Regions from separate parts of the Curtobacterium sp. MCLR17_007 genome, predicted to be linked through region 2. Evidence: predicted binding sites of a transcription regulator. Region 2 holds the regulator's gene; the other holds the start of a gene.
What was found. The regulator HrcA, encoded in region 2, represses chaperone genes, less so after heat shock. The targets are predictions, from matches to a motif close to TTNGCACTCGNNNNNNNCGAGTGCNAA.

Region 1 (21,798 bases), 1.8 Mb from region 2:
GAGGACCTGGCCGGGTACACCCCCGGACAGCCGCACGCGATCGACCTCGACACCACCGAGTGGGACCTGCGCCAGTACCAGCAGGACGCGGTCCAGAGCTTCTTCGCGCAGGGGTCCGGCGTCGTCGTGCTGCCGTGTGGCGCGGGCAAGACGCTCGTCGGCGCGGGGGCGATGGCCACCGTCAAGGCGACCACGCTCATCCTCGTCACGAACACCGTCTCCGCGCGACAGTGGCGGTCCGAGCTGCTCAAGCGGACGTCGCTCACCGAGGACGAGATCGGCGAGTACTCCGGCAGTGTCAAGGAGATCCGGCCCGTCACGATCGCGACCTACCAGATCCTCACCGCGCGCCGGAAGGGCGAGTACACGCACCTGTCGCTCCTCGACGCGCTCGACTGGGGCCTCGTGGTCTACGACGAGGTCCACCTGCTGCCGGCGCCCGTCTTCAAGCTGACCGCCGACCTGCAGGCCCGTCGTCGCCTGGGACTCACCGCGACCCTCGTTCGCGAGGACGGCCGCGAGGGCGACGTGTTCTCGCTCATCGGTCCGAAGCGGTACGACGCCCCGTGGAAGGAGATCGAGGCCCAGGGCTACATCTCCCCAGCCGAGTGCTACGAGGTCCGCATCGACCTGCCGCACGAGGACCGGCTGGAGTACGCGGCGTCGAGCGACGACGAGCGCTACCGGCTCGCGGCGACGACGCCGGCCAAGACCCCGGTCGTCCGGGCCCTGATCGAGAAGCACCGCGGCGAGCAGATCCTGGTGATCGGGCAGTACATCGACCAGCTCGACGCACTCGCTGCCTCCCTCGACGCGGCCGAGATCACCGGGTCGACGCCCGTCGACGAGCGCGAGCGGCTGTACCAGGCGTTCCGCGACGGCGAGATCGACGTCCTGGTCGTCTCCAAGGTCGCGAACTTCTCCGTCGACCTGCCCGACGCCACGGTCGCCGTCCAGGTGTCCGGGTCGTTCGGGTCGCGGCAGGAAGAGGCGCAGCGGCTCGGTCGGCTGCTGCGGCCGAACAAGGACGGCCTCCCCGCGTCGTTCTACACGCTCGTGACCCGCGACACCGTGGACCAGGACTTCGCCCAGAACCGGCAGCGGTTCCTGGCCGAGCAGGGCTACTCGTACACGATCCTCGACGCCGACCAGATCCAGGGCGTACCCCAGACGCTCTCAGGGAACGCTTAGGGAACAGTCAGAGGATAGGGCCATGACCGATGGACCCAAGATCCTCATCGTCGATGACGAGCCGAACATCCGCGACCTCCTGACGACCTCGCTGCGGTTCGCCGGGTTCGCCGTCCGCGCAGTGGGGAACGGCGCCCAGGCCATCTCCGCCGTGCTCGAGGAAGAACCCGACCTCATCATCCTCGACGTCATGCTCCCCGACATGAACGGGTTCGGTGTCACCAAGCGCCTGCGCTCGTCCGGGTACACCTCGCCGATCCTCTTCCTCACCGCGAAGGACGACACCGAGGACAAGATCACCGGGCTCACGGTCGGTGGCGACGACTATGTGACCAAGCCGTTCTCGCTCGACGAGATCGTCGCCCGCATCAAGGCGATCCTGCGTCGCACGATGAACGACGAAGAAGACGCGATCATCCGCGCCGGCGAGCTCACCATGGACCAGGACACGCACGAGGTCACGATCGGCGACGCGCAGATCGAGCTCTCGCCCACCGAGTTCAAGCTGCTGCGCTACCTCATGCTGAACCCCAACCGCGTGCTGTCGAAGGCGCAGATCCTCGACCACGTGTGGGAGTACGACTTCAACGGCGACGCCGGCATCGTCGAGTCCTACATCTCGTACCTGCGTCGCAAGCTCGACCAGTACTCCACCGAGCCGATCATCCAGACCAAGCGTGGTTTCGGGTACATGCTCAAGGCGTCCAAGGCCTCGTAGCCCACGTGCGGGCGGGCTCGTCGCCCGGTCGTCCTCACGGCGTTCGTCCGGTTCCACCGGGCGGGCGCCGTTCTCACGGCGCTCGTCCGGTTTCACCGGTCGGGCGCCGTCTACCGTTGGGGCAGCATGCACGCGAGAATGAACCGCTGGTGGGACGGGATCTCCCTGCGCACCAAGATCACCGGGATCACGGTGCTCCTGGTGGCGCTCGGGCTGCTCGTCGCCGGCCTGGGCACGATGACCGTCCTGTCCACCTACCTGGTCTCCCGGCTCGACAACCAGGTCACGACGACGACCTCGCAGCTCGAGGGGCAGAACATCAGCGACGGTGAGCAGTACTGCAAGCTCACGATGGTGCTCGAGAAGAGCTCCTACGTCGCCGCCTACGACAGCGACGGCAAGCAGATCTGCGACACGCAATCGACTTCGCAGCCGGACATCGCGACCGTCGACTTCCCGGCCGCGACCAAGGCGAACACCCCGTTCACGCTCTACGACAAGCAGCACAACCACGAGTGGCGCGCGCAGGTCATCCCCGCCAACCTGCAGAACCTGACGACGGGTGCGACCGAGACCGGCTACGTGCTCGTCGCCGTGTCGAGCGCGGACACCGACCAGACGATCGCCCGGTTCACGGTGATCTTCCTGGGGTTCGGCGTCTCGGTGATCCTGCTCGGCGCGATGCTGACCCGGCTGCTCGTGACCGCGACGTTCGACCCCCTGCGCGACGTCGAGGACACCGCCGCCCGGTTCGCTGCCGGCGACTTCAACCAGCGCCTCGACGCCGACACCCCGAACACCGAGGTCGGTCGCCTGAACCGGTCGCTCAACGCGATGCTCGAGCGGATCGACAGCGCGTTCGAGGACCGCGAACGCACGATCGCGCAGATGCGTCGCTTCGTCGGCGACGCCTCGCACGAACTCCGCACGCCGCTGGTGTCGCTCCGCGGGTACGCCGAGCTCTACCGGATGGGTGCGCTCCGCAAGGACGAGGACGTCGCCCAGGCGATGGAGCGCATCGAGAAAGAGGCGCAGCGCATGGGGCTGCTCGTGCAGGACCTCCTGCAGCTCGCCCGCATCGACGAGTCCAAGCCGCTCGAGCTCGGGCCGGTCGACCTGGTCGCCATCGCCCGCGACTCAGCGCTCGACACCATGGCGTCGAACCCCGACCGCGAGATCCAGGTCCTGGTCGAGGACTCGGTCACGGGCGAGAACGTGCCCCAGGCCGTGCGGGCGCCGTCGGCGTTCGGACCGGGTGCCGTCACCCCGACCTCGGCCGACTCCGCCCCCACGTCCCCGTCGGCGAACACCACGGGGCCGATCGCGTTCTCGCGCCAGACCCTGGCGCGGCTGCGTGCCCGGCGCAACCGGGCGATGGAGATCGAGGGGCCGGTCGGCACCGAGACCACTCCCCTGCCCACGGTCGTGCTGCCGAAGCGTCCGCCGATCGTCCTGGCCGAGGAGAACAAGATCCGCCAGGTCGTGACCAACCTGATGGGCAACGCCATGCGCTTCACCGCGTACGACGACCCCATCGAGATCGGCATCGGCGTCGACGACGACCGTGGGATGGCGCACATCGACGTCATCGACCACGGCGAGGGGATCCCGCCGCAGCTGCGCGAGAAGATCTTCCAGCGCTTCTGGCGTGCCGACACCTCGCGCGCGCGGGACACGGGCGGCTCGGGCCTGGGGCTCGCGATCGTGTCCGGGATCGTCGCGGCGCACGGCGGGTCGGTCGAGGTCATCGACACCCCCGGTGGCGGTGCCACCTTCCGCATCTGGCTCCCCCTGCTCCCCCGTGACTGGGCGCCGACCCTCGCTCCCGAGGCGCCCCCCGCGTCCTGACGCCGCGGCGCGCGGCTGCCCGCCGCGCGTCCCGCGCATCTCCGCGTCGCACAACCCGCCGCTCACCTCCGCCGAAGTCGCTCAACCTGCCGCTCTTCACCGCGGACGACGGCCGACTCCGCGACGTCGATCGCTCGCCCGCGGCGAGTTATGCGACGTCGCGACAGACAGGTTCTGCGACGTGGACGGCACGCGCGCGGCATGTCATTCGACGTGGATCCGCGAGCGTTGCGCGAACGCCTGACGAAGTCGCTCGAACAGCACAGCCGTGCGCACCGCGTCAGCGCCGGTGGCGTGGATGACGAGCCAGTCACTCACCGCGAAGCCGTTCCCACGGCGCTGGTCGTGTCGGAAAGCGTCCCGTTCCCGATGGTGGTCGCCGTCGTACTCGAGCGCGATGCGGTACGCGGGCCACGCCATGTCGACACGCCCCAGGAAGTGCCCGGCGTCGTCGCGTACTTCGAGATTGAGTTCGGGCTCTGGGAACCCGGCGTCGATCACGTCGAGCCGCAGACCTGTCTCCATGGGCGACTCGGATCCGACCCGGACGTGGTCGAGGGCTGCCCGCGCCAACCGAACGTGACGGTTGCCCGGTCGGATCTGTGCAGCCAGGTCACCGATGGTCGTGTGCTCGCTGCGCCCGACGAGCGCGTCGCCGACGATGACGAGCGACCGGAGGTCCAACTCCGCCGCGCACTCGAACCACGCCCGGGCCGGGCTGCTCACTCGGAGGCCGCCGTCGAGCGTGGTGACTTGGTCGGGGGTGACGTGCGCTCGATGCGCCACGATGCCCGGACGCCGCATCAGCGGTCCCGCCCCGGCCGTGGACACGTGCACCGCGGACCGGTCTTGGACGTGGCTCGGCAATGGAGCGCCCCACAGGCCGGCTGCCGTCGTGTGGCTGAAGAACTGGTCGCACCGCATGACCACCGCGAGCGCCTGGACCACGGACGATGGCTCAGTCGACCGGACTCCGTGGATGACGGCATGGAGGTCACGACGGCGGAGACGGCCGGCATCGACACCGGAGGCGAGCGCGTCCCGAACGCGGAACGGGCCGGAGACGATGTGCGGCGGGAGCGGACGAGGACGTGCCATACCCAGCAGGATCACGCCGGCGTGCGAACTGGGCCCGCCTTGCACCGAACCTGTGGAGACCGACTCGAACGGCCCTCCTGTGCAGGAGGATGCACGGCCGAGGCGGTCGCAGGAAACGCCGTGGACGCGACACCGACGTCGCGCAGAGTGTCGGCGTCGCCGAGCGCGAGCGGCACGCTGAGCGACCTCGACGGGATTGAGCGGCGGGTCGTGCGACGTGTGCCCCGATGCCTGGGGGGCAGGCGGGGTGGGGGGGTGGCGGCGGGAAGGGCCACGCACGCGGAAGGGCCCCCGCACGCGCAGCGTGCGAGGGCCCTTCCGTGTCAGGACTGGATCAGAAGTCCATGCCACCCGTCGGGTCGCCAGCGGGAGCGGCAGCAGCGCGCTCGGGCTTGTCGGCGACGACGACCTCGGTCGTGAGGAACAGACCGGCGATCGACGCGGCGTTCTGCAGCGCCGAGCGCGTGACCTTGGCCGGGTCGATGATGCCCGCGGCGATCAGGTCGACGTACTCACCGGTCGCGGCGTTGAGGCCCCAGCCCGCTTCGAGCTCGCGGACCTTGGCGGCGACGACACCGGGCTCGAGACCGGCGTTGAGCGCGATCTGCTTGAGCGGCGCGTCGATCGCGACGCGGACGATGTTCGCGCCCGTCGCCTCGTCACCCTCGAGCGTGAGCCCGTCGAGCGCGACCTTGCCGGCCTGGATGAGGGCGACGCCACCGCCGGCGACGATGCCCTCTTCCACAGCGGCCTTGGCGTTGCGGACGGCGTCCTCGATGCGGTGCTTGCGCTCCTTGAGCTCGACCTCGGTCGCGGCACCCGCCTTGATGACGGCGACGCCACCGGCGAGCTTGGCGAGGCGCTCCTGGAGCTTCTCGCGGTCGTAGTCGGAGTCGGTCGCCTCGATCTCGGAACGGATCTGACGGACGCGGCCCGCGATCTGCTCGCTGTCGCCGGCACCCTCGACGATGGTGGTCTCGTCCTTGGTGATGACGACCTTGCGCGCCTTGCCCAGCAGGTCGAGCGTGGCGTTCTCGAGCTTGAGACCGACCTCTTCGGAGATGACCTGGCCACCGGTCAGGATCGCGATGTCCTGCAGCATGGCCTTGCGACGGTCGCCGAAGCCCGGGGCCTTGACGGCGACGGACTTGAAGATGCCGCGGATCTTGTTCACGACGAGCGTGGCCAGGGCCTCGCCGTCGACGTCCTCAGCGATGATGAGGAGCTGCTTGCCCGCCTGGATCACCTTGTCGACGACCGGCAGCAGGTCCTTGATGTTCGAGATCTTCGAGTTGACGATCAGGATGTAGGCGTCCTCGAAGACGGCTTCCTGACGCTCGGGGTCCGTCACGAAGTACTGCGACAGGTAGCCCTTGTCGAAGCGCATGCCCTCGGTGAGCTCGAGCTCAGTGCCGAAGGTGTTGGACTCCTCGACGGTGACGACGCCTTCCTTGCCGACCTTGTCGATCGCCTCGGCGATGAGCGCACCGATGGTCGGGTCCGCGGCCGAGATCGACGCGGTGGCGGCGATCTGGTCCTTGGTCTCGATCTCCTTGGCGTTCGCGAGCAGCTGGTCCGAGACGGCCGCGACGGCCTTCTCGATGCCGCGCTTCAGCGAGACGGGGTCCGAACCGGCGGCGACGTTGCGGAGGCCTTCGCGGACGAGGGCCTGGGCGAGCACGGTCGCGGTGGTCGTGCCGTCACCGGCGACGTCGTCGGTCTTCTTGGCGACCTCCTTGACGAGCTCGGCACCGATCTTCTCGTACGGGTCGTCGAGCTCGATCTCCTTGGCGATGGAGACACCGTCGTTCGTGATCGTGGGGGCGCCCCACTTCTTCTCGAGGACGACGTTGCGGCCGCGCGGGCCGAGCGTCACCTTCACGGCGTCGGCCAGCTGGTTCAGGCCGCGCTCGAGGCCACGACGGGCCTCTTCGTCGAAAGCAATGATCTTTGCCATGTGAGTTTCTCGTCCCTCCCGGACAACGTGGGGGTCTTCCGGCGCTCAGCGTGACCGAGCGCCTGCGCACGCGGCGTCAGCCGGTGCACCTGGCACTCAGTACGACCGAGTGCCAAGCCCGATTCTGGCACTCGACCCCTGAGAGTGCAACACGCGGAACGAGCCCGACCGCCAGGACACACGGACCGAGCCCGACCGCGACGACACCCGCGACGCCGCGGCCCGGCACACGCGACGCCGCGGCCCGCCAGGACACACGCGCCGCCCCGGCCCGACACGGACGAACGCGCCGCCCCCGAGGGGACGACGCGTTCGCGAGTGGTTCGGCGACTACGCCGGACGCACCGACTCGGCCTGCGGGCCCTTGGACCCGGTGCCGACGTCGAACGTCACCGCCTGGCCCTCTTCGAGGACCTTGTAGCCGTTCATGTCGATGGCCGAGTAGTGGACGAAGACGTCCTGGCCACCTCCATCGACGGTGATGAAGCCGAAACCCTTCTCGGCGTTGAACCACTTCACGGTTCCGTTGGCCATGATCTGTTGCTCCCTGCGGTACTGCTGTAGCGAACGACGGAGCCGTCGGGTGACGCCGTCGGGTCCCGGCCGGGGTGTTCCTGGCGTGCGCACCGAGGTCCGACGACATTCCGATCACGGGTTGACCACTTGTGACTCTAATCAGGAACGACGATCCGGCAAGGGGTGTGACGGACATTTCCCACAGTGACCCCCGGAACTCAACGTGCCGGAAACACAGTTGTTACAAACAGATGCGCGGAATGTCCGAGAACGCCGATCAACCGCTGTAGTCGGCGCCCAGGACGACGCTCACGTCAGCGTTCGGGAATGCAGTCGACTGTTCCACGGCGGTGGTGCCGATCGACTTCGCGATGCCTTCCGCCAGGGCCTTCTGGGACTCCTGCTGGTAGTACACGACGGTCGACGCGGTGCCGGTCGTCCCGGCGTTGCCGCTCGAGGTCACGGTCCACCCGGCGGTCGTCAGCGTCGCCGTGCCCTTCGCGGCGAGCCCGGCGGTCGTCGTGCCGTTGAGGACGACGAGCGTCGTGCTGCCCTGGTCGGACGGCCCGGCAGCTGCGGGCTCGGACGGGGAGGCCGACTCGGAGGGCGCCGCCGATGCCGACGACGACGCCGACGCCGACGGGGACGACGACGCGTCGGGCCCGGAGAACGAGTAGCTGCCGTTGAGCAAGGCGAGCACGAGCACGCCGATCCCGACGAGGACCCCCGTGGCCAGCGCCGCCCAGGCGAACGCGATCCATCCGCGACCGCGGCGGTGCATGCCGCGGTGCGCCCCGACGCGCGGACCATCGGTCACGTCGTCGAAACGGTCATGGGGGAATCTCGTCATCGTTCCTCTTCGGTTCGGTGGGGTCCCGGCGAGGTCGCCCCCGCCCCCGGCGCGACGAAGCGGCCGGCGCCCGGCGCGCCAGAGCGCCCGGCGCCCGGCGCGACAGAGCGCCCGGCGCCCGGCGGGACAGCGCGCTCGGCGTCCGGCGCGACGAAGCTCCGGGCGGCCCGCGCACCCACGCGGGACTGGCGCAGCCGCTGCAGGCGGCCGACCAGCTGCGGGTCGTACGCGAGCGCCGCGGGCGAGTCGATCACCCGGTTGAGCACCTGGTAGTACCGCGCCGGCGACATGTCGAACTCGACACGGATCTCCGCCTCTTTCGTCCGGTCGTGCCGTGCCCGCTCGTGCTCGAACGCGAGCACGTGCTTGGCGAGCTCGCTGAGCTCGTCCGCGGGGATGGTGGTCACGACGGTCCGATCGCGTTCGGGGAACAGGTCTCGCACATCGTAGGGGTCTGGTGGATGCCGACCCTGGCATGGCCCTGGACTGTCGCGGAATCGCCCTCGCGGGCTCTCAGACCCGGCGGAGCCACCGGATGACGGTGCCGAACGCGTCCGACACGGCGATGGCCCGCCCGTCGAGCGAGAGCGTCGCGAAGGCGTCGGGGTCGGCGGGGTCGACGTCGTCGGGCAGCGTGCTCGCGACACCGGTCAGGATGCCGGTTCGCTCGAGCGCGATCCACCGGAGTCCACGCTCGCGGATCCGGTCGACGACCTGCTGCCGGGCGGCTCCCGGCACGTAGACGAGCGTGCCGGTGGTCAGGACGACGGGCTCGCAGCCGGCCGGCAGCGCGTCGACCGCGCGGTCCAGGTCGTCCGGCACACGGCCGGTGACCCGGACGGGAGGCACGGTGCGCGTCGCCGACATCGCCGCGCGCATCTGGGCGATCCGGTCCAGGGCCTCCGGCGGCACCGCCCGCGACAGCCGGTCGAGTGCGTCGGGCGCCGCCGGGTCGATGGGGTGCGGGTCGAGGGCGACCCGCGCCACGACGCGAATCGGCCTCGTGGCCGGCGCCGGCAGCACTCCCGAGGCGTCGGCGACCAGGTGGATCGACGGGTCCGCGGGCGCGGTGTGCATCCGCACGGTGCGGTGTCGCACTCCCTGACGGACATCGCGCCCCCGCGCACCGGGGTGCGACGTCGGGACGGAGGTGCGATCCGGATCGGTGTCCGGAGCGCCGTCCGCTGCGACGCGGTAGTCGAGCGTCACCCGGTCCGGGATCGAGCACAGCCCCGCGGACGCCCCGACGTCCACGAGTCCGAGCGGCCGGTCGACCGACTCGGCGAGCGCCGCGAGCAGCGGGACGACGGGACCGAGCCGCCGCGGGTCGTTGGCCTGCACCGTCGCGGTGGTGAGGGCCGTGACCAGGGCGGGGCGGGCCTCCTGTCCGAGTGCGCGGAGCGCGCCCGGGTCCGACGGGTCCGCACCCAGGCTGCGCGCGACCGCGAAGAGCAGTTCAGGCTGCCGCTGCGTCGCCGGGACCCGGTCGAGGAGCGCGACGAGGTCGTCGTCGAGCGACCGGGCCCAGGCCGCGTAGGACGGGGACACGGTGGCGATGCGGTCGGCGTAGGACGCGTAGCGCTCCCGCGTGCTCACGCGCTCGCCGCGCGGTACATCCCGACGTGCCGGATGCCGGCCTCGACGTAGGGCTCGTCGAACCGGACGAAGCCGTGTCGCTCGTACAGTGCGGCGACGTACTCCTGGGCGTGCAGGACGACCGGTTCGTGCCCGTGCTCCCCCAGCACCGCGTCGACCAGGCGACTGGCGATGCCGACGCCGCGGTGCTCCGGGTGCGTGGCGACCCGCCCGACCACCCAGGCCGGTGGGACGCTGTCGGCGGGGTGCCGCTCGTCGGTCGCTGGCCGGATCAGTCGCAGGTACCCGACCGCTTCGGTGTCGGTTCCGAACCACCAGTGCTCGGTGTCCACCGCGCGGTCGCGGCCGTCGAAGTCCTCGTCCGTGACGCGTTGTTCGAGCGCGAACACCCGATTCCGCAGCCGGACGATGCCGTACAGTTCGTCCGTCGTCAGGCGGGGCCATCGAGTGCGGTGCACGGAATGCTCGGACATCCGGGCGAGTTTACTGAAGTGGTCGAAGAACCCCGACCGGAAGCAGGAGGAACCCATGGCATACAACGTCGAGAAGAGCGACGCCGAGTGGCGCGAGGAACTCTCCCCCGAGCAGTACGCCGTCCTCCGGCAGGCCGGCACCGAGCGGCCCTGGACCGGTCAGCTGCTGGACGAGGAACGTGCCGGCATCTACACCTGTGCGGCGTGCGGTGCAGAGCTGTTCAAGAGCGGCACGAAGTTCGACTCGGGCTGCGGCTGGCCGTCGTTCTACGAGTCGGTCGACCCCCAGGCCGTCACGCTCATCGAGGACAAGTCGATGGGCATGGTCCGCACCGAGGTCCGCTGCGCGAACTGCGGGTCGCACCTGGGGCACGTGTTCCCCGACGGCTTCGGCACCCCCACCGGCGACCGCTACTGCATGAACTCGCTGTCGCTGAACTTCTCCGAGAAGTCCGCGGCCGAATAGCACGCGAGCCAGGGCCCGCGCATCGGTAGGATGAGCGGGTCAGCCAGCATGGCGCAATTGGTAGCGCACCGTACTTGTAATACGGGGGTTGCGGGTTCAAGTCCCGCTGCTGGCCCCAGCAGAGCGAGAGCCCCGAGCGACAGTGTCGCTCGGGGCTCTCGGCGCAGGTGGAACACGGATCAGGAGTGTTCCTGGCGCTCAGCACGGTAACCAGCCGGCCGTACCGGAAGGATGACACCGTGCGGAGGGGCTCGTCCAGGCTTCCTGACCGACCTCGCGGCTTCCCGCAAGGAATGTTCAGCGTCCGCCCTGGATCTTGCGCTCCCGCTGCGCGACACCGGCGGTGCCGTAGGGGTAGTCGTCGATCCGCGGCGCGCTGGCGTCGGTGAGCGACCGCAGCTCGTCGTCGGTCAGGACGAGGTCCGCGGCGCCGAGGTTGTCCTGCAGCTGCGACACCGTCCGGGCGCCGAGGATGACGCTCGTGACGGCCGGGCGTGCGAGCAGCCATGCGAGGGCGACCTGCGACTTCGAGGCACCGTGTGCGTCGGCAGCGGCGGAGACCGCGTCGAGGACCTGCCACGTGCGCTCGTCGCCGTTGCGGGCCTCCCACGCCTCCATGCCGCGCTCCGGGTTCTCGCCGAGCCGCGTCGAGCCGGTGGGGGCCTCGTCGCGCTGGTACTTGCCGGACAGCCAGCCGCCGGCCAGGGGCGACCAGGGGAGCATGCCGATGCCCGCGTCGAGGCACGCGGGGACGACCTCGTGCTCGATGTCGCGCACGAGCAGGTTGTACTGGGGCTGCAGGGTCACGGGCGGGGCCCAGCCGTGCGCCTTCGCCTCGTAGACCGCCTTGGTGATCTGGTACCCGAGGTAGTTCGAGAACCCGTAGGTGCCGATCTTGCCCGCGGCGACGGCGTCGTCGAGGAAGCGCAGGGTCTCCTCGATCGGGGTGAGGGCGTCCCACGCGTGCATCTGGTAGAGGTCGATGTGGTCGACGCCGAGCCGCTCGAGCGAGGCGTCGAGTGCCACGCGCAGGTGCCGCCGCGACAGCCCGAGGTCGTTCGGGCCGTCGCCCTGGGGGAACCGGCCCTTCGTCGCGATGACGACCTGCTGGGCTTCGGTGGGGTGGGACGCGAGCCACCGCCCGATGATGCGCTCCGACTCGTTGCCGGAGTACACGTCCGCCGTGTCGACGAGCGTGCCGCCGGCCGCGACGAAGGCGTCGAGCATCTGGTGTGAGGTGGCTTCGTCGGCTTCGCTGCCGAAGGTCATGGTGCCGAGGGTGAGGGAGGACACCGCTGTCCCGCTGTTCCCGAGGAGTCTGTATTCCATGCGGCGGACGCTACGCCTGCGCTCCCCCGAGCCGAGAGGCCCTGGCGGTACCGGTCAGCCCACTTGTCCGAGGAACGCGATCGCCGCTTCGCGGAACGCGCGCGACGTCGGGGCATTGAAGTGGTTGCGACCCGGGATCTCGAAGAACGAGGCGTTCGGCGCCGCCTCGGCCAACCGGACGGCACTGTCGCGGATGCCGTCCTCGCTGCCCGCCGCCATCAGGACCGGCTGCGCGGGGGCGTTCAACGGCGTCGGCTCGACGCTGTCCCGCATGCCCTCGACCATCGCGACCAGGGCCCGCAGGTCATTGCCCTCGACGTTCGCCGCCATCGTCAGGTAGCCCTGCGTCACGCGGTCCTCCACCGGGGTGCCGTCGGTGATGTACGCCCACGCCTGGTCGACCCGGACGCGGCGCATCGGGTCGGCGTCCGGGATCCCGCCGAGGACGGCGCGCGTGATGCGGTCCGGGATGCGCTCGGCCGTGTGCCACCCGACGCGGGCACCGAGCGAGTACCCGAGGAAGGCGACGTCGTCGAGCAGGTAGGTGTCGATGACGGTCGTGACGTCGGCCACCAGCAGGTCCATCGAGTACGCGTCGGGCTCGTGCGGCTTCGACGACGCCCCGTGCCCACGCTGGTCGAGTGCCACCACGCGGTACCCGGCCCGGACCAGGTCGCGGGTCCACCCGGACGCGTGCCAGTTCAGCAGGGCCGCCGAGGCGAACCCGTGCACGGCCACCACCGCGGGTGCGTCGGGGTCGCCGAAGTCGTAGGTGGCGATGCGTCGGCCGTCGGGCGACATGACGGCGCGGGGCTGGGGCGCTGCGGGGACGAGTGACATGACCTCTCAGGCTAGCGGGGCACTGTGGCGTCCATGGACGGCTACGGCGGCGATCAGGTTCGAGCGGCGGAGCGGCCCCACCTCGACGCGGGCGAACCCCTCATGCGGCGGGCAGCGGACGGGCTCGCGCACATCGTGGGTCGGCTCCTCGACGACCCGGCCGAGCGGCCGGACGACGGGCCGGGGTCGGTCCTGCTGCTGGTGGGCAGCGGCGACAACGGCGGTGACGCGCTGTTCGCGGGTGCCGCCCTGGCATCGGACGGGAGGCACGTGGAGGTGCTGCGCGTCGGCTCACGCGTGCACGAGGCGGGCCTGGCAGCGGCGCTGGGAGCCGGTGCGGTCCTCCTGGAGGGTGCGCCCGAACAGCTGGCGACGGACGCGGCGCTCCGCGCCGACCTGGTGCTCGACGCGGTCCTCGGCATCGGCGTGCACGGCGCGTCCGCGCTCCGTTCCCCGGCCCGCGAGGTCGTCCAGGCGATCCGCGAACTGGCCCGCGACCAGCGCGCACCGTTCGTCGTCGCGGTCGACGTGCCGAGCGGCATCGACGTGGACACCGGGGCCGTGGCGGACGACCACGTGCTGCAGGCCGACGTCACCGTGACGTTCGGCGGGGTGAAGGCCGGGCTGCTGCGCGGCCCCGGTGCCACCCTGGCCGGTCGGATCGAACTGGTCGACGTCGGGATCGCGGACGACCTGGCCGCGACCGAGCCCCTCATCCGGACCTGAACCGGTCGGCCCGTGCCCCGCGGGTCAGATCCCGCCGGCGTCCACACCGTGCTCGACCCCGCCGCGGGCCTCGAGCCAGGTGTCGACGAAGTGCCGGTAGTTCGCGGCGATGAGGTCCTGGGCAGCCGTGGTGTCGAGGTGCTCGCGGACGACGTCCTCGAGCGGTTCCTCCCAGTTGCTGCGGCCGATCGCGAACCCGACGAAGCCGTCGACCGACGCCGCGGTGCGCAGCCACGCGTCGAGCTGGTCCTGCGGGGCGTCGCGACCGAGGACGATGCACTGCACGGCGTCCCGGCCGTCGCGACGCGCGGTGGCGACGACACGCTCGGCGTCCTCGCGTCGGTCGAGCCCCTCGAGCTTCCAGACGTCGGCCTCGACCCCGTGGTCCTGCAGGTACTCGAGCACCTGAACGACCAGGTCCGGGCGCAGGTCGCGGTCGTAGTCGTCGACGGAGGCCGTCTGCTCGTCGGTGCCGGGGACCAGGAGCTCCACCAGGAACGGCCGACCGGCGTCGTGCAGGGCAGCGGACACGGCGGCCAGGTCGTCGGCCTGCTGCGCACGACGGTCGGCGTCGAACGCGGGGTTGTCGCGGACGAGCACCTTCACCCAGTCCGGGTCGAAGGCGTCGACGTGGGCCATCCAGTCGGCGCCGTACTCGAGCTCGAACCACTCGCGACCGGAGCGCTCGACGGGCATGGCGAGCTGCAGCCCGGCCTCCTTCGTGAGCCGGGCGACGTCCGCGCCGTAGCGCTCGTCGACCAGCACCCCGGTGTGCTCGCGGGACGCGCCGGCGGCCAGTGCCGACAGCACCCCGCGGTAGACGAGCTGCTTGCCCGCGCGGACGCGCTCCGCCTCGGCCTCGTCCGCGGGTTCGCCGCCGGACTCGTCGTAGGTGTGCTCCAGCAGCGACGACCGCTGGTCCATCGCGAACAGGAAGAGGGGGTGGGATTCGTCGAGAACGGGCATGCCCCGTGTCTACTCGCGCCCCCGTGCACGCGGGCTCGGCGATCCGTACCCTCGGGGCATGACGTTCAACGACGACTCGCAGCTGCAGGGCGGCAAGGTCAAGCGGCGCGGACGGACCACCGGCATCGCTGCGGGTGGTGTGGGCGGCGTGGCGATCCTGGTGTTCCTGATCGCGCAGTTCACCGGCGTCGACCTGAGCGGCGTCCTCGGCGACGGCAGCGGCGTCACCACGATCCAGCAGGACGGCTCCGACGCGTCGCCCGTCGCCGAGTGCCGCACGGGTCGTGACGCGAACGCCAGCATCGACTGCCGCATGGAGGGTGCCGCCGAGTCGCTCGACACCTACTGGACGTCCGAGAGCCGGCAGCTCGGGATCACCTACTCGACGCCCGACTTCTTCCTGTTCGACGGGTCGACGGACACCGCGTGCGGGACGGCCTCGGCGTCGACGGGGCCGTTCTACTGCCCGCCCGACCGCGCGATCTACCTCGACACCGCCTTCTACGACGACCTGCAGGCGGAGTACGGGTCATCCGGCGGGCCGCTGGCGCAGATGTACGTCGTCGCGCACGAGTGGGGGCACCACGTGCAGCAGCTCCAGGGCACCTTCGCCGACACCGACCGCAGCGGCTCCGGCGCCGCGTCCGACAGCGTCCGCGTCGAGCTGCAGGCGGACTGCTACGCCGGCGCCTGGGCGGGGGACGCCGCCACCACGCAGTCGGCGAACGGCACGACGTTCTTCGAGCCGTTCACGCGGGCGCAGATCGCGGACGCGCTGTCGGCCGCGAGCGCGGTCGGTGACGACAGCATCCAGCAGCGCTCGCGAGGACAGGTCGACCCCGACTCGTTCACCCACGGCACGAGCGCGCAGCGGGTGCGCTGGTTCACGCAGGGCTACGAGCAGGGTGCCGGCACCTGCGACACACTCAGCGTGCCCGCGTCCTCGCTGTAGCGCGGCGGCGCCGCCCCTCGTGCACAGCTCCCCGCACTGCGCGACCCCTCCTCGCGCTGCGCGAGTGGTCGCAACACCCCGCTCACGTCCCGCGAGCGGTCGCAGACCGTCGACCGGATCGGCGCGCAGCGACGACCTGTGACCACTCGCCGTCAAGCCGGCGGGGTGTCGTGACCGGTCAGGACGCCGACGCCGAGGCCGACGGTGACGCGGTCGGGGTCCGGGTGCGGGTCGGGGTCGGCGTGGGTGTCGCTGTCTCGTCGTCGGCACCCGCGGCGGTGATCACGAACGTGCGGAACTCCTCGTTGGTGAACGGCTGGGAGTACTCGTACCGCTGCCCGTTGACCAGCACCAGGGGCACTCCGGGGAACTCCGTCAGCGTCGTGCCGGGGACGTCGCCGCCCGTGACGGCCGAGGTGCGCTCGTCGACCCACTTGCCGTAGCGCTGGTCGTCGATGCACGCGTTGATGGTGCCGGTGTCGCGCACGCCGTCGACCCGGTCGATCGTCCGCTGCAGCTGCGCGTCGGTGAGCCCGGCGGTCCCCTGCTCCGGCTGCGCCGCGAAGAGCGCGCGGTTGACGGCCCAGAACGCGTCGGGCGACGACTGCGCGACGCACGCAGCGGCGTTGGCGGCACGCAGGGAGTACTTCGTGCCCTGCGAGCGGTTCGACAGCGTCGCGACGGGGTGGATGTCGACCGTGGCGACACCCGAGTCGACGAGGCCCTCGATGTAGGTGCGGTTCGTCTTCTCGAACGCGGCGCACTCCGGGCAGAGGTAGTCGACGTACATCGTGATCCGGACGGGCTCGGCCGAGTCGGTCGAACTCGCCGAGGGCGACGACGACGCGGCGCCGGACACGGCCTTCAGGTCCTGCCCGATGGTGATGCCGCCGCGGGACATCGAGGACGGCCCCGGCCCGGCGGGCTTGGTCGAGTCGACGAGCACCAGCGTCACGACGGTCACCGCGGCGAGCAGCACGACTCCGAGTCCCACCTGGAGACCGATGCGGACACCCCGCTGGCGACGCTTCTGCTGGACACGGGCTCGCTGGGCACGCTCGCGGGCGGCTGCTCGGCGCTGGTTCCGCTCGGCGCGGGCATCACCCTCGGGGCGGTTCGTCATTCGTGGGTCGTCCTCCTGATCGGGGTCCGACCGCGCTCACCCCCCGGCACGGCGGACAGACCCGGTCGATCGTAGTGGCGGGCTCTGGGAACCACCCAATCAGCACTGGGAGTGCGCCGACCGTGCGGCATCCTTGCGGTCGGGACACTGGCGCTCACCGGGGAAGTCGTGTTGTATGAACCTCGTTGGTCGACGACGACCAACCGGGGCCCCTTGGGCGCACCGCTTCACTCGGATCGTCCGGCACGTACCTGCCGGTGGAGAAAGGACCGAACGCTCATGGCGTCCGTCACCTATGACAAGGCAACCCGTCTGTACCCCGGAGGCAACCGCCCCGCGGTCGACTCCCTCGACCTGGACGTCGCCGACGGCGAGTTCCTCGTCCTCGTCGGCCCGTCGGGCTGTGGCAAGTCCACCTCGCTCCGCATGCTCGCAGGGCTCGAGGAAGTGAACTCCGGCGCGATCCGCATCGGCGACCGCGACGTCACCGACGTCCCGCCGAAGGACCGCGACATCGCGATGGTGTTCCAGAACTACGCGCTGTACCCGCACATGACCGTCGCCGAGAACATGGGCTTCGCGCTCAAGATCGCCGGCGTCGGCAAGGAAGAGCGCGCCACCCGCGTACAGGAAGCCGCCAAGCTCCTCGACCTCGAGCAGTACCTCGGCCGCAAGCCGAAGGCGCTCTCCGGTGGTCAGCGACAGCGCGTCGCGATGGGCCGTGCGATCGTCCGTCAGCCGCAGGTGTTCCTCATGGACGAGCCGCTGTCGAACCTCGACGCCAAGCTCCGCGTCCAGACCCGTACGCAGATCGCCTCGCTGCAGCGTCGCCTCGGCGTCACCACGGTCTACGTCACGCACGACCAGACCGAGGCACTGACCATGGGCGACCGCATCGCGGTGCTCAAGGACGGCATCCTGCAGCAGGTCGGCACCCCGCGCGACCTGTACGAGAAGCCGAACAACGTGTTCGTCGCCGGCTTCATCGGCTCCCCCGCGATGAACCTGCTGCCGGCCTCGGTGCTCGAGGGCGGCATCAGCTTCGGTTCGCTCAACCACCCGGTCGACCGCGAGACGCTCGGCAACGCGCGCTCCGGCTCGGTCACCGTGGGTGTGCGCCCCGAGGACATCATCGTGTCGAACTCGGGCGAGGGTCTGCCCGTCACGGTCGACGTCGTCGAAGAGCTCGGCGCCGACGGCTACCTGTACGGTCACGCCGACGTGAACGGCACCCGCACCGACATCGTCACCCGTGTCGACGGCCGCAACCACCCCTCGATCGGCGACACCATCGTCGTGAGCCCCAAGCAGGGCCACGTGCACGTGTTCGACTCCGAGTCGGGCGAGCGCCTCGACGACAAGGCCGTCGTCAGCGCCTGACACCCAGCACCACCCGGGAGCCCGCGCCCGCCTCACAAGGGCGGGTGGCGGGCTCCCGTCGTACCACCCACCGGACGGGAGGTCCGTGGCGACGCCGCCACGTGCCTCCCGTCTTGCACACCGCACCACAGGAGCTACCGTGCCCGACTCCCTCGCCATCACCGCCGCCACCGTCGACCCCGGGTTGCTCGACCTGCCGTGGGACCTGCCCCTCGATGCATGGCCCGACGAGACGATCGTCGCGCTGCCGAAGGGCATCTCGCGGCACCTGGTGCGGTTCGTGCACCTGAGCGGGTACGTCGCCGCCGTGAAGGAGACCGGCGAAGAGGTGGCCCGCAGCGAGTACGACATGCTCCGCACGCTGCAACGCATGGACGTGCCCTGCGTCGACCCGGTCGCGGTCATCACGAACCGGCAGTCCGCCGACGGCGAACCCCTGCACCCGGTGCTCGTCACCCGGCACCTGCGCTTCTCGCTCCCCTACCGCGCGCTCTACTCGCAGACGCTGCGCCCGGACACCGCCACCCGTCTGGTGGACGCCCTCGCGCTGCTGCTCGTACGCCTGCACGTCATCGGCTTCTACTGGGGTGACGTGTCGCTGTCGAACACCCTGTTCCGCCGCGATGCCGGCTCGTTCGCCGCCTACCTCGTCGACGCCGAGACGGGCAAGCTCTACCCCGGTGGCCTGTCGAACGGGCAGCGCGAGAACGACCTCGAGGTCGCGCGCGTCAACATCGCCGGCGAGCTCCTCGACCTCGAAGCGGGCGGCCGCCTGGACGAGAACGCCGACCCGGTCGACGTGTCGAACCGCATCGTCGCGCAGTACCGCACGCTGTGGAAGGAGCTCACCGGCACCGAACAGTTCGACGTCAAGGAGCGCTGGCGCATCAACGACCGCGTCGAGCGGCTCAACGCGCTGGGCTTCGACATCGAGGAGCTCTCGATCCACACCACGGAGGGCGGCTCGCAGGTCCGCATCCAGCCCAAGGTGGTCGACGCCGGACACCACCAGCGCCGACTGCTGCGCCTGACCGGCCTGGACGCCGGCGAGAACCAGGCGCGCCGCCTGCTCAACGACCTGGACTCGTACCGCGCGCGGAACGGCCGCGACCAGCTCGACGAGGAGATGGTCGCGCACGAGTGGGTCTCCCGCGTCTTCGAGCCCGTGATCCGGTCGATCCCGCGCGACCTGCGCGGACGGCTCGAGCCCGCCGAGGTCTTCCACGAGCTCCTCGAGCACCGCTGGTTCATGTCGCAGGAAGAGGAGCGCTCGGTCTCGCTCCCCGAGGCGACCACCGCGTACATCAACGACGTGCTGCGGCACCGTCGCGACGAGCGGCTGCTGATCAACCCGCCGACGTCGTCCATCACCGTGCCCATCCCGGTCGTCGACGTCGACGTCGACGCCGACGCCGACGTGGACGTCGACGAGGACGAGGACTGGCGCGCGAACGTCTGAGGCGCGCTGCGGTACGGCCCCGAACCCGCGAGGTTCCACAATTGCGGAACCTCGAGGCCGTGGACGGAGCAGTCCGGGCACCCGACCGGAAGTGAGCGGCGAGTCTCGTCACCTCGTGTGCAGGCCGGCCAGCGTCGCACACGCAACGCACTGGAGGCCCGGTGCCGGTCCGTCGGACCAGCACCGGGCCTCCGGTGCGTTGCGTCTGGTGCGCGCTACGCCGTACGACGGCGGCGCGCGACCTCCCACAGGGTCACGCTGGCCGCGATGCCCGCGTTGAGCGACTCGGTCGCCGACGAGATCGGGATCGACACGATGGCGTCACAGGTCTCGGTGACCAGTCGGGACAGGCCCTTGCCCTCGGAGCCGACGACGATCACGATCGGGCGGTCGGCGAGCTCGAGTGCGTCGAGCTGCACGTCGCCGTCACCGTCGAGCCCGAGCACGAACAGCCCCATCGACTTGAGCGACTTCAGGGTCTGCGTCAGGTTCGGCGCCATGGCGACGGGCGTGCGAGCGGCCGCACCGGCGGAGGTCTTCCACGCCGAGGCGGTGACCCCGACCGAGCGGCGCTGCGGCACGATCACGCCGTGCCCGCCGAACGCCGCGGTGGAGCGGATGATCGCACCGAGGTTGCGCGGGTCCGTGATGCCGTCGAGGGCGACCATCAGGGGGACCTGGTCGCGGGAGAACGCGCGCTCGGCGATGTCCTCGGCGACGGCGTACTCGTACGCGGGGACCTTGAGTGCGACCCCCTGGTGCACGCTGTCGTGGCCCGTGATGCGGTCGAGCTCCGGCCGCATGATCTCCATGATCGGCACACCGCGGTGGTTGGCGAGCGCCAGGATCTCCTTGACGCGGTCGTCGACCTCGATGCGGGCGGCGATGTACAGCGTCGTCGAGGGGGTCTTGGTGCGCAGCGCCTCGAGCACGGAGTTGCGCCCGGTCACCAGCTCGGAGTCGTCGCTCTTGCGCTGCGGCGGACGGCCCGTGCGGTTGCCCGTCGAGCTCGAGGCACCGTGGCGCGTGCGCGCCGCGTCGAAGCGTTCCTTGGCCGCCTTGCGCTTGCCGGCGGGGTGGTAGGGCCGGTCCTCGGCCTTCGGCGTGGGCTTGCGCCCCTCGAGCGCCTGGGCACCCTGACCGCCGGAGCCGACCTGCTTGTTGCCCTTGCGCCCGGAACGGACGGCGCCGGGTCGGCCCTTCTTGTTCCCCGAGATGTTCTTCATGGTGTGCTCCTTCGGCGCCGCCTGCGCGACTTCAGTGCCGCGCGTTCTGCGGCGGTGCGTCGCTGCTAGGCGATGCTCCAACGTGTTCCGGACGGGGTGTCCTCGATCGTGATGCCCGCTGCGGCGAGGTCGTCGCGCACGCGGTCGGCCGTGGCGAAGTCCCGTGCGGCCCTGGCGTCCGACCGCTCCTGGACGAGGCGGTCGACGAGCGCGGCGAGCGGTGCGGCGGAGGGGTCCTGACCGGCACCGGACCAGTGGGACGCCCGCGGGTCGATGCCGAGCACCTCCACCATCGCGGCCACCTGATGGTACGCGACGCCGAGCGCTTCCGCATCGTCCGCGTCCAGCGCAGCGTTGCCGGTGCGGACGGTCTCGTGCAGGACGGCCAGCGCCTGGGGGACGGCGAGGTCGTCGTCCATGGCCCCAGCGAAGGCGTCGGGAACCCCCGGGGCGTCGGCGAGCGCCACTCCTTCGAGCCGGGTCACCGCCCGGTCGAGGAACCCGGCGATGCGGTCGAGTGCCGCCTCGGCCTCGGCCAGGGAGCCGTCGTGGTGGTCGATCGTCGAGCGGTAGTGAGCGGCGCCGAGGAAGTAGCGCGCGACGACCGGCCGGGCGCTGCCCAGGAAGTCCGCCGCGAAGATCGAGTTGCCGAGCGACTTCGACATCTTCTGCCCGTCGACGTTGACCAGCCCGTTGTGCAGCCAGTACGACGCGAAGGGGTCGCCAGCGGCGGTCGACTGCGCGAGCTCGTTCTCGTGGTGGGGGAACCGCAGGTCGAGTCCGCCGCCGTGGATGTCGAACGCCGGGCCCAGGTACCGCTTGGACATCGCCGAGCACTCGATGTGCCAGCCCGGACGCCCGGCACCCCACGGCGACTCCCACGACGCGGTCGACGGTTCGCCGGCCTTCGCCCCCTTCCACAGCGCGAAGTCGCGGGGGTCGCGCTTGCCCCGCGGGTCGGCGTCGGTCGCCTCGACCATGTCGTCGCGGCGCTGCCGGGTGAGCGCGCCGTAGGCGTCCCAGCTGGCGGTGTCGAAGTAGACGTCGCCCGAGCCGTCGTCGGCCGCGTAGGCGTGCCCGCGTT
Region 2 (9,177 bases):
TCATCACCGGCGTGAAGGACGTCCGCCTGTCCAAGGTCGGCGACACCGTCACGAGTGCGCAGCGGCCGGCGACCGAGGCCCTGCCCGGCTACACCGACCCGAAGCCCATGGTGTTCTCGGGCCTGTACCCGATCGACGGCTCGGACTACCCGGACCTCCGTGAAGCGCTCGACAAGCTCAAGCTCTCCGATGCGGCGCTCGTCTACGAACCCGAGACCTCGGTCGCGCTCGGCTTCGGGTTCCGCTGCGGGTTCCTCGGGCTCCTGCACCTCGAGATCATCACCGAGCGCCTGTCCCGCGAGTTCGGGCTCGACCTCATCACCACGGCCCCGAGCGTCATCTACGAGGTCACCAGCGAGGACAACTCGGTCACCGAGGTCACGAACCCCTCCGAGTTCCCGACCGGGCGAATCGTCGAGGTCCGTGAGCCCATGGTCCGTGCCGCGATCCTGGCGCCGAAGGACTACGTCGGGGCGATCATGGAGCTCTGCCAGCAGCGCCGCGGCTCCCTGCTCGGCATGGAGTACCTCGGCGAGGACCGTGTCGAGATCCGCTACCAGATCCCGCTCGGCGAGATCGTGTTCGACTTCTTCGACCAGCTCAAGAGCAAGACGCAGGGCTACGCCAGCCTGGACTACGAGCCGGTCGGCGACCAGGCGGCCGACCTCGTCAAGGTCGACATCCTGCTGCAGGGCGACCAGGTCGACGCGTTCAGCGCCATCGTCCACCGCGACAAGGCGTACGCGTACGGCACGCTGATGACCGAGCGTCTGCGCAAGCTCATCCCGCGCCAGCAGTTCGAGGTCCCGATCCAGGCCGCGATCGGCGCGCGGATCATCGCCCGCGAGAGCATCCGCGCGATGCGCAAGGACGTCCTCGCGAAGTGCTACGGCGGTGACATCACCCGCAAGCGCAAGCTCCTCGAGAAGCAGAAGGAGGGCAAGAAGCGCATGAAGACCATCGGTCGCGTAGAGGTCCCGCAGGAAGCCTTCATCGCCGCGCTGTCGGGTGACGTCGAAGAGAAGAAGAAGTAGGGACTGTCGGGCAGACCGCCGGGAGGCTCACCACAGCCGGTCCCGCCGGCGCGGTCCGCGCAGGCTCGAGTCCAGGGCCGCGCTGACGTCGGACACGGTCGTCATGACGACGACCACGAGCGCGGCCCCTGTCTGCGGTCGGCGGACCGCCGGACGAGCGTCGTGGCGGTTCGCGTGCTGCCCACGACGGATGCGTCCGCGACGTCCCCTGGGCCTCCAGTGCGGTGCGCACCGGCAGTGCGCCGCCCTGGTTCGTCGACGTCCGTGCGCCCCGATACGATTGCCACATGAGCAGCCGCGGAGGGTACCTGACCGCCCTGACCTACGGAGCGGTCGGTGCGACGCAGGCGCCGGACCTCATGACGTACCCGCCCGAGGGCTTCACGCCGGCCGAATCCCGGGCCCGGATCGGCCACGGCGACCAGCGGTTCGAGACCGCGGTGACCCAGGCGCTCACGTGGCAGATCCAGGAGCGCAGCGGCATCGGGGTCCGCGTCGACCAGGCGCCCGACGACGACGAGGTCCGCTACAACCCGGTGACCTTCGACGACCAGGGGGTGCCGATCCGACCGGCCTCGATCGGCACGCCGCGCGTCGAGCAGTTCTCGGCCGACGGCACCCCGCTCGTCACCGCCGGCACCAGCGCCGTGCTGACGATGCACGCGTTCGGGCAGACGGTCCACGCGCCGGTGCGCGTCGTGTCGGTCATCGACGAAGCCGACCGCAAGGGCTTCGCCTACGGCACGCTCGAGGGGCACCCCCTGTCGGGCGAGGAGTCCTTCGTCGTCGAGCGCACCGCCGACGGCTCGGTGTGGCTGCAGATCCGGCAGTTCTCGCAGCCGGCCAGCGCGAAGTGGCGCTTCGTCGCGCCGCTGCTCCGTCGTCAGCAGCGGGTCATGGCAGAGAAGTACCTGACGGCGCTGCGCGGGGACTAGTCCGCGGTCAGTCCTCGTGTCGCAGCGGTGGCAGCGCCGCGATGGCGTCCTCGATGAGCGGCGCGTCGGACACGCAGTCCCGGGCGATCGCGACGGCGTTGGTGTGGCGGAGCGCGTCGACGTCGTAGACCCCGGTCGCGACGGCGAGGAACGGGATGCCCGCGGCGTCCGCGGCCTCACCGTCGCGGGGGGTGTCGCCGACGATCACGGCGCGGGTACCGGCCAGGGCGGCGGCCGCGAGGGCGGTGACGCCGGAGCGCTCGACCGCCTCGTCGCCGAAGTACGAGTGGTCCCAGTCGAAGGCGTCGACGTCGAAGCCCGCACCGGCGAGCTTGACCCGCGCCCGGTACGCCGAGTTGCCGGTGAGCAGGCCGTTCCGCCACCCGAGCGTGCCGAAGCGGGCGACGAGTGCGGCTGCGCCCGGAGCGGCGACCCGGTGCTCGCCCGAGCGGTGTCGTTCCTCGGACAGGTCGCGCAGGTGTCGGCTGACGACCGGGATGACCTCGTCGCCCAGGTCGTGGGCGCGGACGTGCTCGGCGATGATGCCGGCGTCGGTCCGGCCGTGCTGGTGCCCGACGAGCTGAGGGAGGTCCCGGCCGATGGCGCGCTCGAGGGCCAGGTGGTAGAGGTTGCCCGGCGAGGTCGCGTTGCGGACGAGGGTGCCGTCGATGTCCCACAGCACCGTGGTCGGGACGGTGTGGTGCTCCATGGCTCCATCATGGCGGACAATGGAGTCCATGCCGAGTGCTCTCCCGATCGCTGACCCGGCACCCGCGGACGGACTCCTCACACCGCGGGCTGACGCGGGCGACGTCCCCTTCGGCGTGTACGTGCACGTGCCCTTCTGTCGGGTGCGCTGCGGGTACTGCGACTTCAACACGTACACGGCCTCCGAGCTGCGCGGGGTCCGCCGTGACGACTACGCCGGGCACGCGGTGCGCGAGATCCAGTGGGCGGCGCAGGTGCTCGACCGGTCCGGTGTCCCGCGCCGGCCCGTCTCCACCGTGTTCTTCGGTGGCGGCACCCCGACGATGCTGCCGGCGAGCGACCTAGCGATGATCCTCCGGGCCGTCGACGACACGTGGGGCATCCTGCCCGGGGCCGAGATCACCACCGAGGCGAACCCCGACTCGGTCGACGCGTCCTCGCTCGAGACGCTCCGCGCCGGCGGGTTCAACCGGATGAGCTTCGGCATGCAGTCGGCGGTGCCGCACGTGCTCGCCACCCTCGACCGCACCCACGACCCCGAGCGCGTGCCGATCGTCGTGGACCTGGCCAAGCAGCAGGGCCTCGACGTCTCGCTCGACCTGATCTACTCGACCCCGGGGGAGTCCCTCGACGACTGGCGGACGTCACTGGACGCCGCGATCGCGTGTGAGCCGGACCACGTCTCGGCCTACTCGCTCATCGTCGAGGACGGCACCGCGATGGGCCGCGCGGTGTCCCGGGGCGAGCTGCCGGCACCGGACGACGACCTGGCCGCCGACATGTACGAGCTGGCCGACCGGGTCCTGGGCGAGGCGGGGTACGGCTGGTACGAGGTCTCGAACTGGGCGCGCGGCGATGCCCACGCCAGTCGGCACAACCTGTCGTACTGGAAGGGCCACGACTGGTGGGGTGTCGGACCCGGCGCGCACTCGAGCGTCGCCGGCACCCGCTGGTGGAACGTCAAGCACCCCGCGGCGTACGCCGCCCGGGTGCTGGCCGACGAGTCCCCGGCCGCCGGTCGCGAGACCATCGACGACGAGACCCGGTACGTCGAGCGCGTGCTGCTCGCGGCACGCGTGCGCGGCGAGCTCACGACGTCCGAGCTCCGCCAGGAGGCCCGTGGCCGGGTGGCGGGACTCATCGCACGCGGTCTCGTGGACGGCCGCAGTGCCCTCGGCACGCCCGGCACGGCGGGGCGCCTGGACCTGACGCTCCGGGGCCGGTTGCTCGCGGACGCGGTGGTGCGCGAGCTGCTCGACTAGGCCTTGATGAACTGGAACGTGAGCGGGTACTGGTAGAACCGACCCTGGTTCGCGGCGACGGCGGCCATGATCGCGAAGACGACCACGAGCACGCCCATGACGGGCAGCAGGACGAACCCGATCAGCACGACCGTCAGCAGACCCGAGACGAAGCTCGCGATCGCGACGGTGATGTGGAAGTTCAGTGCCTGGCGGGTGTGCTCACGGACGAACTGCCCTCGGTCACGCAGCACGACGTAGGCGACGAGCGGCACGATGAAGTTGAAGAAGATGCCGCCGATGTGCGTCAGCGTGGCCCAGAGGCGCTGGTCCTCGGGCGACATCGGCCGGGGCGGCTGGTACTGGGGCCCGCCGGGCTGCTGTCCGTAGCCCTGGGGTCCGTTCGGCGGCTGTCCGTAGCTCATGCCCAGAGCGTATCGGCACGGTGCGCAGAAGTGCCTGACGTCGGTGCCCGGGCGTAGGATCAGCACTCGACACGTCCGAGTGCCAGTGCGACAGGAAGGGGTCCCGGTGGTCAGTGAACGCTCCCTCGAAGTCCTCAAGGCCATCGTGCGGGACTACGTCGCCTCGCGCGAGCCCGTCGGGTCCAAGACCATCGTCGAGCGCCACGCGTTCGGCGTCAGCGCGGCGACAATCCGCAACGACATGGCCCTGCTCGAGGACGAGCAGCTCATCATTGCGCCGCACACGTCGTCCGGCCGGGTGCCGACCGACAAGGGCTACCGGCTCTTCGTCGACCACCTGGCTGCCGCCCGTCCGTTGACCAGCGCGCAGCGGCAGGCGATCGAGACCTTCCTCGGGGCGTCGAACGACCTCGACGACGTCCTGAGCCGCACGGTCCGGCTGCTCAGCCAGCTGACGAACCAGGTCGCGCTCGTGCAGTACCCGTCGATGGTCCGCGCGCGGGTCCAGCACGTCGAGCTGGTCCGGCTCGGCGACACCCGCCTCATGGTCGTCCTGATCACCGACACGGCCCGGGTCGAGCAGCGCGTGGTCGAGACCGACGTCGACCTCGACGAGTCCGCACTGGTCGAGCTCCGCACCGTGCTCAACGGTGCGACCGTCGGACTGCTGCTGCACGACGTCCCCCGGGCGCTCCGTGCGATTCCGGCGCAGATCCGTCCCGAGTCCCAGACCCTCGCCGGGGTCGTCGTGGCGACGCTGATCGACCAGGTCGCCGCCAACCGGCAGGACCGCCTGTTGATGGCGGGCGCCGCGAACCTGGCGAAGAGCGAGTCGGACTTCTCCGGTGGCCTCTTCCCGGTGCTCGAGGCGATCGAGGAACAGGTGACCCTGCTCCGGCTGTTCGGGGAGATGCAGCTCGACGATGCCGCGGTCACCGCGCGCATCGGCGTCGAGAACGCCGAGTACGGCCTCGACGCCACCAGCATCGTCGCCGGCGGGTACGTCGCGGCCGGCGGCGAGGTCGCCCGACTGGGCGTCCTCGGGCCGACCCGCATGGACTACGGGTCGAACATGGCCGCGGTCCGCGCGGTCGCGCGGTACCTGTCCAGACTGCTCGGGGAGAATTGACGACCGCCCCGGTGTCCGCCGCCTCGGTGCGCGCCACCCCGACGACGCACCAGGCCGTCCGGACGCACCCCGGGCCTCCAGACCGATCCATCCACACCACCGACGAAACCTCCTGAGGAACACGTGGCAGACCACTACGACGTCCTCGGTGTCCCGCGCGACGCGGCCGACGCCGACATCAAGAAGGCGTACCGCCGACTCGCGCGCGAGCTCCACCCCGACGTGAACCCGAGCCCCGACGCAGCCGAGCGCTTCAAGGACGTGACGCACGCGTACGACGTGCTGAGCGATCCCGAGCAGCGACGCCGCTACGACGCCGGCCCCTCGGCCGACAGCCCGTTCGGCGGCGGTGGCGCGGGTGGGTTCAGCGACATCTTCGACGCCTTCTTCGGTGGTGGTGGGGGTGGTGGTGGCCGTGGCAACGGTCCCCGCAGCCGCGCCGAGCGCGGGCAGGACGCCCTGCTCCGCATCGAGGTCGACCTGGACGAGGTCGTCTTCGGCACCCACAAGGACGTCGAGGTCGACACGGCCGTGCTCTGCGAGACGTGCGGCGGTTCCTGCTGCGCTCCCGGCACCAGCCCTCGCACGTGTGACATCTGCGGCGGGACCGGGCACATCCAGCGCCAGGTCCGCTCGCTCCTCGGCAACGTGGTGACGAGCGCCCCGTGCGGCACCTGCCGCGGACACGGCACCGTCATCCCCAACCCGTGCCCGACGTGCCAGGGCCAGGGGCGCGTCCGCGCACGTCGGACCGTCCCCGTCGACGTGCCCGCCGGCGTCGACTCCGGTCTGCGGCTGCAGATGCCCGGTCAGGGCGAGGTCGGTCCCGCGGGCGGTCCCGCTGGTGACCTGTACCTCGAGATCCGGGTGCGGCACCACGACGTCTTCAGTCGCGACGGGGACGACCTGCTCGCCACCCTCGAGGTCGCGATGACCGACGCCGTCCTCGGCACCACCACCACGATCGACGGGCTCGACGGTCCGGTCCAGCTCGAGATCCGCCCGGGCGTGCAGAGCGCCGACGTGCTCGTGCTCAAGGACCGCGGTGTGACGAAGCTGCGCGGGAGCGGCCGTGGCGACCTCCGGGTCGGCGTGCAGGTCGTCACCCCCACAAAGCTCTCGCACAAGGAGCGTGGCCTGGTCGAACAGCTCGCCAAGTCGCACAAGGCGTCGCCGCCGCAGCTCGCCCGCTTCCAACAGGGCATGTTCGGCAAGCTACGCGACCGCTTCTTCAACTTCTGATGGCGTCGCTCTACCTGGTCGACTCGCTCGACGGCGTGACGGTCGGCGGGTCCGTCGCCCTCGACGGACTCGAGGGCCGGCATGCCGTCACGGTGTCGCGCGTGCGGGTCGGCGAGACGCTCCGGCTGTCCGACGGCCGGGGCACCGTCGTCGTCGGGCCGGTCGAGTCCGTCGACCGCGACGCACTCGTGCTCACCGTCGCGACGATCACCACCTCGCCCGTCCCCGTGCCGTCGCTGACGCTCGTGCAGGCGCTCGCCAAGGGCGGTCGCGACGAGATGGCCGTGCAGGCGGCGACCGAGATCGGTGTCGACCACGTCGTGCCGTGGGCAGCGGCCCGGAGTGTCTCACGGTGGGAGGGCGCGAAGGTCGCGAAGGGCCGGGCCCGGTGGCAGGCCATCGCGCACGAGGCGGCGAAACAGGCCATCCGGTCGCGGGTGCCGTCGGTGTCGGACCCGGTGACGACGACCGCGATCGCCGCGACCACAGCGCCGTCCGCCGGCGTCGTGGTCCTGGTCCTCGACCCGACCGCCACCGAGCGGCTCGCGACGTGGGAACCACCGGCGGACGCCACCTCGATCGCGCTGGTCGTCGGACCCGAGGGCGGCATCGACGCCTCGGAGCTCGACCGGCTGTCCGCAGCCGGGGCCGTCCGAGTCCGTCTGGGCGACACCGTGCTGCGGACGTCCACCGCCGGCCCCGCGGCGCTCGCGGTGCTGCAGTCGCGGCTGGGGCGCTGGTGAACTCGGTGTGCCGGTCAGTGGCGCGTCCTACGATGGGTCCATGAGCAGCGTCTTCTCGAAGATCATCGCGCGCGAGATCCCGGCGACCGTCGTCACCGAGGACGACCGCGTCATCGCGTTCGAGGACATCGCCCCGAAGGCCCCCGTACACGTGCTGGTCGTCCCCAAGACCGAGGACTACGCCAACGTGACCGAGTTGGCCGCCGGGGACCCCGGACTCCTCGCCCACATGGTGGCCACCGCGCAACGCATCGCCGACGAGCGTGCCGGCGGCCAGTACCGTCTCGTCTTCAACACCGGCGAATCCGCCGGACAGACCGTGTTCCACGTGCACGCGCACGTACTCGCAGGCGACCTGCAGGAAGGCACCCTTGCCAGCTGACGAAACCGCACCCACCGAGACGGAAGCCGTCTCGGAACTCAGTGTCGACGGGATCGCGATGGTCCAGTTGCTCGGCCCCCAGGACCGACTGCTGAAGACCGTCGAACGCCAGTACCCGGGCGTCCGGGTCCTGGTCCGCGGCAACGAGGTCACCCTCACGGGGCCGGAGCGCGACGTCGCCCGAGCCCGCGCGCTCGTCGACGAGCTCGTCGGCATGGTCAAGCGCGGACAGGACATCGGGCAGGGCGACATCCCGACCTCGGCCCGGATCATCGACGAGGCGCGCAGCCCCGCCGACGTCTTCGGTGCGCCGATCGTGTCCAGCCGCAACAAGTCCGTGCGTCCCAAGACCGACGGGCAGCGCCGCTACGTCGACGCCATCGACGTGAACACCATCACGTTCGGCATCGGTCCCGCCGGCACCGGCAAGACGTACCTGGCGATGGCGAAGGCGGTGCAGGCCCTGCAGCGGCGCGAGGTCACCCGCATCATCCTGACCCGGCCCGCGGTCGAAGCGGGCGAGCGCCTCGGCTTCCTGCCCGGCACGCTGACCGACAAAATCGACCCGTACCTGCGGCCCCTGTACGACGCGCTCAACGAGATGATGGACCCCGAGCTCGTGCCGAAGCTGCTCGCGGCGGGCACGGTCGAGGTGGCCCCGCTGGCGTACATGCGCGGTCGCACGCTGAACGACTCGTTCGTCGTCCTCGACGAAGCGCAGAACACCACACCCGAGCAGATGAAGATGTTCCTGACGCGACTCGGCTTCGGGTCGAAGATGGTCGTCACGGGTGACATCACCCAGGTCGACCTGCCGGGCAACCTCTCGGGGCTCCGACTCGTCACGCAGATCCTCTCCGAGGTGCAGGACATCCACTTCGCCCGGCTCGGCAGCGAGGACGTGGTCCGGCACACGCTCGTCGGGCGCATCGTCGACGCCTACACGGTCTACGACGAACAGCGTCTGGCGGAACAGGCCGGTCATCGCCCCGGTGGCCGGGGGACCGCCCCGACGCCGAACCCGGGCGGCGCGAACCGCGCCGAGCGTCGCGGGCACGCGCCGCAGGACCGTCAGAGCGGTCCGTACCCCCAGAACGACGCCCGAGGAGGCACCCGGTGAGCATCGAACTCAACAACGAGTCCGGTGTCGCCATCGACGACGACGCGGTGCAGCGGCTGGCTGCGTTCGCGCTCGACGCGATGCACGTGCACGCCGACGCCGAGCTCGCCATCGTGCTCGTCGACGAGGGCGCGATGGAGCAGCTGCACATCCGGTGGATGGACGAACCGGGGCCCACGGACGTCCTGAGCTTCCCGATGGACGAGCTCCGTCCCGGC

Region 1: the regulator HrcA is predicted to act here: its motif matches at 6,902-6,928, upstream of groL (chaperonin GroEL).

Annotation. Positions count from the first base shown of each region.
Region 1 covers NZ_CP126271.1:3,273,121-3,294,918, forward strand. Annotated here, with positions in the region: gene DEJ13_RS15465 (DNA repair helicase XPB) at 1-1,191, shown strand, start outside; gene DEJ13_RS15470 (response regulator transcription factor) at 1,214-1,909, shown strand; gene DEJ13_RS15475 (sensor histidine kinase) at 2,036-3,757, shown strand; gene DEJ13_RS15480 (putative endonuclease domain-containing protein) at 3,962-4,705, opposite strand; gene groL (chaperonin GroEL) at 5,190-6,812, opposite strand; gene DEJ13_RS15490 (cold-shock protein) at 7,143-7,346, opposite strand; gene DEJ13_RS15495 (LytR C-terminal domain-containing protein) at 7,606-8,178, opposite strand; gene DEJ13_RS15500 (DUF3263 domain-containing protein) at 8,175-8,585, opposite strand; gene DEJ13_RS15505 (DUF2332 family protein) at 8,692-9,774, opposite strand; gene DEJ13_RS15510 (GNAT family N-acetyltransferase) at 9,771-10,247, opposite strand; gene msrB (peptide-methionine (R)-S-oxide reductase MsrB) at 10,303-10,713, shown strand; tRNA gene DEJ13_RS15520 (tRNA-Thr) at 10,756-10,831, shown strand; gene DEJ13_RS15525 (aldo/keto reductase) at 11,011-12,042, opposite strand; gene DEJ13_RS15530 (alpha/beta fold hydrolase) at 12,097-12,882, opposite strand; gene DEJ13_RS15535 (NAD(P)H-hydrate epimerase) at 12,916-13,608, shown strand; gene DEJ13_RS15540 (2-deoxy-5-keto-D-gluconate 6-phosphate aldolase domain-containing protein) at 13,633-14,574, opposite strand; gene ypfJ (KPN_02809 family neutral zinc metallopeptidase) at 14,633-15,526, shown strand; gene DEJ13_RS15550 (DsbA family protein) at 15,705-16,649, opposite strand; gene DEJ13_RS15555 (ABC transporter ATP-binding protein) at 16,929-18,029, shown strand; gene DEJ13_RS15560 (DUF4032 domain-containing protein) at 18,169-19,488, shown strand; gene rlmB (23S rRNA (guanosine(2251)-2'-O)-methyltransferase RlmB) at 19,704-20,714, opposite strand; gene cysS (cysteine--tRNA ligase) at 20,780-21,798, opposite strand, start outside.
Region 2 covers NZ_CP126271.1:1,498,482-1,507,658, forward strand. Annotated here, with positions in the region: gene lepA (translation elongation factor 4) at 1-1,034, shown strand, start outside; gene DEJ13_RS07075 (DUF1990 domain-containing protein) at 1,322-1,969, shown strand; gene DEJ13_RS07080 (HAD family hydrolase) at 1,977-2,678, opposite strand; gene hemW (radical SAM family heme chaperone HemW) at 2,707-3,939, shown strand; gene DEJ13_RS07090 (DUF4870 domain-containing protein) at 3,936-4,343, opposite strand; gene hrcA (heat-inducible transcriptional repressor HrcA) at 4,450-5,472, shown strand; gene dnaJ (molecular chaperone DnaJ) at 5,596-6,714, shown strand; gene DEJ13_RS07105 (16S rRNA (uracil(1498)-N(3))-methyltransferase) at 6,714-7,457, shown strand; gene DEJ13_RS07110 (histidine triad nucleotide-binding protein) at 7,498-7,839, shown strand; gene DEJ13_RS07115 (PhoH family protein) at 7,829-8,959, shown strand; gene ybeY (rRNA maturation RNase YbeY) at 8,956-9,177, shown strand, end outside.